One region of the Pseudomonas sp. YY-1 genome, then DNA from elsewhere that is predicted to be linked to it. Evidence: predicted binding sites of a transcription regulator. Region 1 holds the regulator's gene; the other holds the start of a gene.
The links. The regulator sigma-54, encoded in region 1, starts transcription at its own class of promoters, with help from an activator protein. The targets are predictions, from matches to a motif close to ANTGGCATNNANNTTGCTNT.
Positions count from the first base shown of each region.

Region 2: CXP40_RS01875 (CmpA/NrtA family ABC transporter substrate-binding protein) is a predicted target of sigma-54. The motif match lies at 2,464-2,483, and genes of this name have one in related genera.

Region 1 covers NZ_PJLX01000002.1:303,486-307,656, forward strand. The annotation lists gene ptsN (PTS IIA-like nitrogen regulatory protein PtsN) at 1-305, opposite strand, end outside; gene hpf (ribosome hibernation-promoting factor, HPF/YfiA family) at 318-626, opposite strand; gene CXP40_RS04125 (RNA polymerase factor sigma-54) at 726-2,219, opposite strand; gene lptB (LPS export ABC transporter ATP-binding protein) at 2,356-3,081, opposite strand; gene lptA (lipopolysaccharide transport periplasmic protein LptA) at 3,081-3,620, opposite strand; gene lptC (LPS export ABC transporter periplasmic protein LptC) at 3,607-4,171, opposite strand, start outside.
Region 2 covers NZ_PJLX01000001.1:391,529-395,699, reverse strand. The annotation lists gene ntrB (nitrate ABC transporter permease) at 172-1,023, opposite strand; gene CXP40_RS01875 (CmpA/NrtA family ABC transporter substrate-binding protein) at 1,036-2,319, opposite strand; gene CXP40_RS01870 (hypothetical protein) at 2,697-3,011, opposite strand; gene CXP40_RS01865 (hypothetical protein) at 3,159-3,551, shown strand; gene CXP40_RS01860 (crotonase/enoyl-CoA hydratase family protein) at 3,672-4,171, opposite strand, start outside.

The DNA.
Region 1 (4,171 bases):
AACAGCAGATCGACCGGCACGCCGTCGATGGCGTCGAAGTCGACTGCCGTCTCCAGGTGCAGGACTGCACTGATCGGGGCACTGCAGCCAGCCAGGCGGCAGTGGGGAATGGCAATGCCGTTGCCGAAGCCGGTGGAGCCAAGCTTCTCGCGGGCGATGAGGCTTTCGAAGATGTCCTGGGCATCCAGGTCGGGCAGATCGCGTGCAACCAGATTGGCGATCTGTTCGAGCACACGTTTTTTGCTGCCGCCCGGCACGTTCACCAGGGAACGGCCGGGGGTCAGGATATTTTCAAGTCGGATCATGGATAGGGAATGTCAGCGGGCCGTGGCGCCTTGCAGGCGTTCGAGCTGCTTTTCCTTGTGCTTGATGAGTTGACGGTCGAGTTTATCGGCCAACAGGTCGATGGCAGCGTACATATCCTGATGTTCGGCGTTGGCGACGACTTCGCCGCCGGCGATGTGCAGGGTGGCTTCGATCTTCTGCTTGAGTTTTTCGACCTCCATGGTCACCTGTACGTTGGTGATCTTGTCGAAGTGGCGTTCCAGTCGGCCCAGTTTCTCGCCGATATAGTCACGCAGGGCGTCGGTCACATCCAGCTGATGTCCACTGATGTTGACTTGCATACCGCTTTCTCCTTGTTGCCTTGTGTAAGAGACGGGTCTGGTTCGACCCGCCGCCGGAACACTTTGGCCTGAAGGCTTTAGGCCTTCAGTCAATCTGGCCTACATCAGTCGTTTGCGCTCACTCGAGGGCGCTATGCCGAGGGACTCGCGATACTTGGCGACCGTCCGACGGGCGACTTGGATGCCTTGTGCTTCCAGTAAACCAGCGATCTTGCTGTCGCTCAACGGCTTTTTCGCGTTTTCTGCTGCAACCAGTTTTTTGATGATCGCGCGGATCGCGGTGGACGAGCATTCGCCGCCTTCAGAGGTGCTGACATGGCTGGAGAAGAAATATTTCAGCTCGTAAATGCCACGCGGGGTGTGCATGAATTTCTGTGTGGTAACGCGTGAAATGGTCGACTCGTGCATACCCACTGCCTCGGCGATGTCATGCAATACCAGAGGCTTCATCGCCTCGTCGCCGTAGTCGAGGAAGCCACGCTGGTGCTCGACGATCTGCGTGGCTACCTTCATCAGCGTTTCGTTGCGGCTCTGCAGGCTCTTGATGAACCAGCGGGCCTCCTGCAACTGGTTGCGCATGAAGGTGTTATCGGCACTGGAATCGGCGCGTTTGACGAAGCCGGCATACTGCGGGTTGACCCTCAGGCGCGGCATCGCCTCCTGGTTCAGTTCCACCAGCCAGCGCTCGTTGTGCTTGCGCACGATCACGTCGGGCACCACGTATTCCGGCTCGCTGGATTCGATCTGCGAACCCGGACGCGGATTCAGGCGCTGGATCAGGTCGATGACCTGGCGCAGTTCGTCTTCCTTGAGCTTGGTGCGGCGCATCAGCTGGGCGTAATCGCGGCTGCCGAGCAGTTCCAGATAATCGCCGACCACGCGCTGGGTTTCGCTCAGCCAGGGGGTGTTAGCGGGCAACTGACGCAGTTGCAGGAGCAGGCATTCGCGCAGGTCACGGGCGCCGATACCTGCTGGTTCGAACTGCTGGATGCGGTGCAGCACCACTTCCACTTCATCCATTTCGACATCCAGTTCGGGGTCGAAGGATTCGGTCACTTCCTCGAGGGTTTCTTCGAGGTAGCCGTCGTTGTTGATGCAGTCGATCAGGGTCGCCGCGATCAGGCGATCCTTGTCCGACATGGGCGCCAGGTTCAGTTGCCAGAGCAGGTGGCTGTGCAGACTTTCGCCGCTGGAGGTGCGAGTGGTGAAGTCCCACTCGTCATCATCGTTGCTGGGCAGGCTGCTGGCGCTGGTCTGGTAGATGTCTTCCCAGGCTGTGTCGACTGGCAGCTCGTTGGGAATGCGCTCGCCCCAGTCGCCTTCTTCCAGGTTATCCACAGTCGGGGTGGTTTCCTGGTAGCTCTCTTCCTTGTTCGGGGTCGGAGTGGCGCTTTCGGCGCCATCAGCCATTGGATCGCTGTTGTCGAAGTCGTCGCCTTCTTCCTGGCGCTCGAGCATGGGATTGGACTCCAGCGCCTCCTGGATTTCCTGTTGCAGGTCCAGAGTAGACAGTTGGAGGAGGCGGATAGCCTGTTGCAGCTGCGGGGTCATCGTCAGCTGCTGGCCCATCTTGAGGACTAGCGATGGTTTCATTGCAGACCTTAATTTACTGGCGAGTTACGCCTTCCACATCAGGGCGCCGAAGCGCCGCCAGGAAGCAAATTATATGCCTGAATTTCTCGTTTTTGCCTAGGGGTTGCAATATTTCTGTAGCGAAATAGCGGGCGACCTACAGGCGGAACTCGTGGCCCAGGTATACCTCTTTCACCGTCTGGTTGGCGAGGATGGTCTCGGCGTCACCTTCGGCGATCAGTTGCCCATCGTTGACGATGTAGGCGGTTTCGCAGATGTCCAGGGTTTCGCGCACGTTGTGATCGGTGATCAGAATGCCGATGCCCTTGGTCTTGAGGTGGTGGATGATCTGCTTGATGTCGCCAACCGAAATCGGGTCGACACCGGCAAAGGGTTCGTCGAGCAGAATGAACTTGGGATTGGTCGCCAGGGCTCTGGCAATCTCTACGCGGCGTCGCTCACCGCCGGACAGGCTCATGCCGAGGCTGTCGGCGATATGGTGGATATGGAATTCCTGCAGCAGGTTTTCCAGCTCCGCCTGGCGTCCGGCGCGGTCCAGGTCCTTGCGCGTTTCGAGAATGGCCATGATGTTGTCGGCCACCGACAGTTTGCGGAAGATCGACGCTTCCTGCGGCAGGTAGCCGATGCCCGCGCGAGCGCGGCCATGCATGGGCTGATGACTGACATCGAGATCGTCGATAAGCACGCGGCCTTGGTCGGCGCGCACCAGGCCGACAATCATGTAGAAGCAGGTGGTCTTGCCGGCACCATTGGGGCCGAGCAGGCCAACGATCTGACCACTTTCGATGCTCAGGCTGACGTCACGCACGACCTGGCGGCTCTTGTAACTTTTCGCCAGGTGTTGGGCTTTGAGAATGGCCATTACTGCTGCTGATCCGCGGGTTTGTTCTTCGGTTGGATGACCATGTCGATACGCGGGCGCGGTGTGCTGACGTTGCCGCCTGTAGCGCGACCGGCGTTTACGATCTGGCGGCGGGTGTCGTAGACGATCTTCTCGCCTTCGAAGGTATTGCCTTCCTGAATCACCTTGGCCTGGTCGATCAGTACGATGCGCTCATTGCTGGCGAAGTACTGGATGGTTTTGCCGTAGGCCTTGACGATGTCCTTGTCCGCCGCCGGCTTCTGCTCGTAGTAGGCCAGATTGCCGACCGATGTGAAGACGTCGATGTCGCCACTGGCGGTCTGGGTGATGGTGACAGTGTCGCCCGTGATCTTCAGGGTGCCCTGAGTGATGATCACATCGCCGCGGTAGACGGCTACACCTTGTCGGTCATCCAGTTCTGCGCTGTCGGCCTGGATGCGAATCGGTTGATCGCGATCCGATGGCAGTGCCCAGGCAGCCGCGCTTCCCAATGCGGCGCCGAGGCTGAGAATCAGGGGGAGGGTATTAACGAACCTCATGCTGGCCTCTTACGTTGGACTGCAGGAGCATCCTGCCGTCATTCAAGTACGCTTTCATTCCTTGTGCCGTGGTTACCCCGTTGGCCGCGACGATTCTAACGGCTTGCTCGGTCTGCGCATATTCCTTGTCAGGAATAACGGTCATGCGGCTGCTGGTGATGATGGTTGGACGGTTCTTGGCGTCGGTGCGGGCGATGCGCACGTCGTCGATCAGTTCTACCTCGACGCCGCCGGGCGAGACTTCGGCACGCTGACTGGTGACTTCCCAGGGCAACTCGGTGCCGCGATATAGCTTCAGCTTGGGGGTATCGACCAGGGTAATGTCGGTGCTTTTGATGTGTTCGAGCTTGTCCGCGGTCATGCGGTAGTGCAGTTTGCCGTCATCCTGGAACTGCACGGTACGCGCGCCTACCGCATAGAAGTCGACGACGTTGTCATCGCTGGTCTGCTGGGTCAGGCGCGCGCTGTCCGGGGCAAGGTTCCAGTAACCGAGTGCGGCCACGACGACTGCAATCAGAGCAAAGATCAGGGTATTGAGGATTTTACGCGGC
Region 2 (4,171 bases), on a different contig from region 1:
TCCCGTTCTGGCGCTGTGCTCCGAATTCAATCAGAGGCACTTTCATTTAAAACAAAGACTTGGCGTCTATTGTTGAACTGACTTGTAGGTTGCGTAGCCCGATGCAATCCGTGGAAACGGAGGTCGCGTTCCGGCTTGCATCCGGGCTATGAGTTGGCCGAACGCGCCGCTTCAGCTTGCGTAGTCAAAGCGTTTGGCGATCAACAGCAGCATCTGCTCCAGCGCCAGGCCGACCAGGCCGACGATGATGATGGCGATGAGAATGTGCTCGACGTTGAGGTTGTTCCATTCGTCCCACACCCAGAAGCCCAGACCAATACCGCCGGTGAGCATCTCCGCGGCGACGATCACCAGCCAGGCCACGCCGATGGCCAGGCGGATGCCGGTCATCAGGTGCGGCAGCACGGCGGGAAACAGGATGCGCGTCAGCACCTTGAACTCTGACAGCTTGAGCACCCGGGCCACGTTCAGGTAATCCTGCGGCACGCTGGCCACGCCGGCGGCGGTGTTGAGGATGATTGGCCAGATCGAGCTGATGAATATCACCCAGATCGAAGCCGGGCCCGCCGCCTCGAACACCAGCAGGCCGATCGGCAGCCAGGCCAGCGGCGAAACCGGGCGCAGCAGGCTGATGATCGGCGCGAGCATGCCGGCGAGAAAGGTGAAACGGCCGATGGCAAAACCCAGGGGAATGCCCACCAGCGCGGCGAGGCCGAAGCCGACGCCGACGCGGCCGAGCGAGTTGAGGATGTTCCAGCCGATGCCCATGTCGTTGGGGCCGTTGTCGTAGAAAGGATCAGCGAACAGCACCAGGGCGGCTTGCCAGGTGCTCAAGGGGCCTGGCAGGCCTTCACTGTACTGCGCCAGCAGCGACCAGAAGCCGATGAAGGCGATGATGCCCAACAGCGGGGCGATGCCTGCCTTGAACAGGCTGCCCAGTGCGGCGGCGCTGGGCAGCAAGGCTTGCGCAGAGAAACGCGGTTTGGCGATCGGCGGCAACGGGGTTTTCAGGGGCGCATTCATGCTCACCTCCGGTCAGGCTTTGATGGCGAAGGAGTCGGCGTAGGCGGCCGGATTGCTGCCGTCCCAGACCACGCCGTCGATCAACGTGCTGCTGCGCAGCGGGCTGCTCGGCACGGGCAGTTTCAGCGCGCCAGCGGCCTCGGCGTAGAGCGCGGTTTGGTTGACCTGGGCGGCCACCGCCGCGTAATCCGGCGCATCCTTGAGCAGGCCCCAGCGCTTGAACTGGGTGAGGAACCACATGCCATCGGAGTGATAGGGGAAGTTGACGCTGCCATCCTTGCAGAAGGCCATGGCGTGTTCGTCCTTCCAGCTGTTGCCGAGGCCGTCCTCGTATTGGGCGAGAAAGCGCGGCTCGATCACCTGCACCGGCGCGTTGACGTACGCCTTGCCGGAAATCAGCTTGGCGGTACTCTTGCGGTTCTCCTCGCTGGCCTCGATGAAGCGGCTGGCATCGAGAATCGCCATGATCAGTGCGCGGGCGGCATTGGGATACTGCTCGATAAAGGCGCGGGTGGTGCCGAGTACCTTCTCCGGATGGTCCGGCCAGATCTGCTGCGTGGTGGTGGCGGTGAAACCGATCTTGTCGAAGATCGCCCGCGCGCCCCAGGGCTCGCCGACGCAGAAACCGTCCATGTTGCCGACGCGCATGTTAGCCACCATCTGCGGCGGCGGCACGACGATGGTCTTCACGTCGCTCATCGGATTGATACCGACGCTGGCCAGCCAGTAATACAGCCACATGGCGTGGGTGCCGGTGGGGAAGGTCTGGGCGAAGGTCAGCGGGTTACCGCCTTTCTTCACGTGCTCGGCCAGTTGCGTGCCGTTGGTCACGCCGGCCTCGCGCAGTTGCTTGGACAGAGTGATGGCCTGGCCATTCTGGTTCAGCCCCATCAGCACTGCCATGTCCCGCTGTGGCCCGGCCAGGCCGAGCTGGGCGCCGTACATCATGCCGTAGAGCACGTGGGCAGCATCCAGTTCGCCGGTGTTGAGCTTGTCGCGCACGCCGGCCCAGGAGGCCTCCTTGCTCGGGTTGATAGTCAGGCCGTATTTCTCGCCAAAACCCTGGGTTGCGGCGACCACCACTGAAGCGCAATCAGTCAGGGGAATGAAGCCGACGTTCAGCGCGGCTTTCTCCGGCGCATCGGAGCCGGCCGCCCAGGCTGCGCTGCGCAGCGAAGCCGGCGCTGACAGACCGAGTGCGGCGATGCCGCTCACGGCGCCGGCCAGGGCGATGGATTGCTTGAGGAAGTTACGGCGGCTGGTGGCCAGGGGCTTGTTCGAATCACGATCGGTCATGGATCTAATCCTTGTCAGGCGCATAAACAAAAAACGGCGTACGCCAGGCCACCTCGATGAGAGGAAGGTGACCTGACGGACGCCGTTGTCCGTGATCCTCGGCCCGCCACCGTTGGCGTGCTACATAGGATGATTGACAGGGACAAAGCAAAGGGCTTGCCAGCTTTCGTGTACGACGGCCGAGCACGGATATTCGGCGCCTGACAGGCACAATAAAGATGCCGGCCTGTCAATTCTTAGCTATTAACAATCAATAAGTTACAGATTCTTTATGAAGTGTTTTATCCAATCTAGGAGCCAGTCCGCGCGCGGCTCACTTCGTATACTTCTGAGCCATTGCCGTGCATGAGCGGGCACCGCTGAGCCTTTTGGGGTCGTCAGGAGGCTGGTTGAACGCGCGCCTCCTCGACGAAGTCGCGCAGCCAACGCAACACTTCTACGGCTTCCCAGCGAGCTGGATCGAACAGCGCATAGGCCAGCCCCTGGTAACCGACCACATCCAATTGCCGATGGTAGCCAGCGCGCTGCAGCAGCGCCTCGATCTCGGCGAAGCAGGTATTGAAGTGCTGACGATTGAAGGGGGTGCGGCTCTCGGTGACGATGCCCTCGAGCTGCAGTTCCTCGACCATCTCGCGTACCCGCTCCAGCGGCATTCGGTTCACTCGGTGTTTCAGCTGCAGTACGTCCAGCATGATGGCGCTCCTGTGCAATCGATCATTTACCTGTGATGCCAAGCCTAATTCAAAAGAACTGTACAAATAAACAGTATTGGTGAATAGTAAGGCCACTGCAGACCTATCCGCCCACAAAACGGGCGCCTTGCGAGAGGAGAATTGGCAATGCAACAGATGTTGATGACGATTGTGCTATCGGTCTTCCTGTACGGCTGCGCTCAGCCCCAGGTCGAGCGACCCCAAGCCAACGGTGCCTATCTGGTGATCGAGGGCGAACAGGCCTGGGCCGTACTGGTCTCCGATGGCCAGCGTGTCGAGGAGGTGGGCACGGTGCTCGACGTGATTCGACTGCCCAGCCATCACTCAAACATAGCCGCCAGTTACGTGATCGAAACGCCCAACTGCGGCAAGCTGCAGTGGCTGACCGAACGCCATGGCGCTGCAGAAGGTGAAACCACGCTGTTGCCGGCCGCCTTCAACGAGCAACTGAGCAAGCCCGGTTGCGTGCTCGCACAAGGCCTGAGCCGAGCCTGGACCGCTTTGGACTACTCCGGCTAATCCGTAGGGTGCGCCGCACGCACCGACAGTCGCCGGCGGATTAACTGGCTAGACGCGCAAAGAAAAAAGCGCCGCGACCTCAACGGAAGCGGCGCTTTTCATTTATGGGTCGCCGAGTGCTTACAGCAGATGCTGCTTGTCCATCTCGATGGCGGCATCCAGGGTTTCCAGCAGCGCCTTGCGCACCTTCAGCTTGGTGTTCTTGTGCGCGGTCATGTTGATCTTCTTCATCTGCTGAGCCACCGCCTGAGCGGTAGCCTGCAATTGTTCGGCCGGCACCACCTTGTCCAGGAAGCCGGCATCTACCGCGCCAGCCGGGTCGAACATCTCGCCATTGATCACCGAACGGTGGAATGCCGACTTGCGCAGGCGATCACGAGCCAGCTCGATACCGACGTGGTGCATGGTCATGCCGATCTGCACTTCATTCAGGCCGATATTGAACGGGCCTTCCACGCCGATACGGTAATCGGCCGACAGCAGGATGAACGCACCCTTGGCCACGGCATGACCAGCGCAGGCGACGATGATCGGGTAGGGGTGAGCGAGCATGCGCCGCGCCAGGGTAGAGCCAGCAGCGACCAGGTTGATTGCATTCTGCGGGCCCGAGGTCATCACCT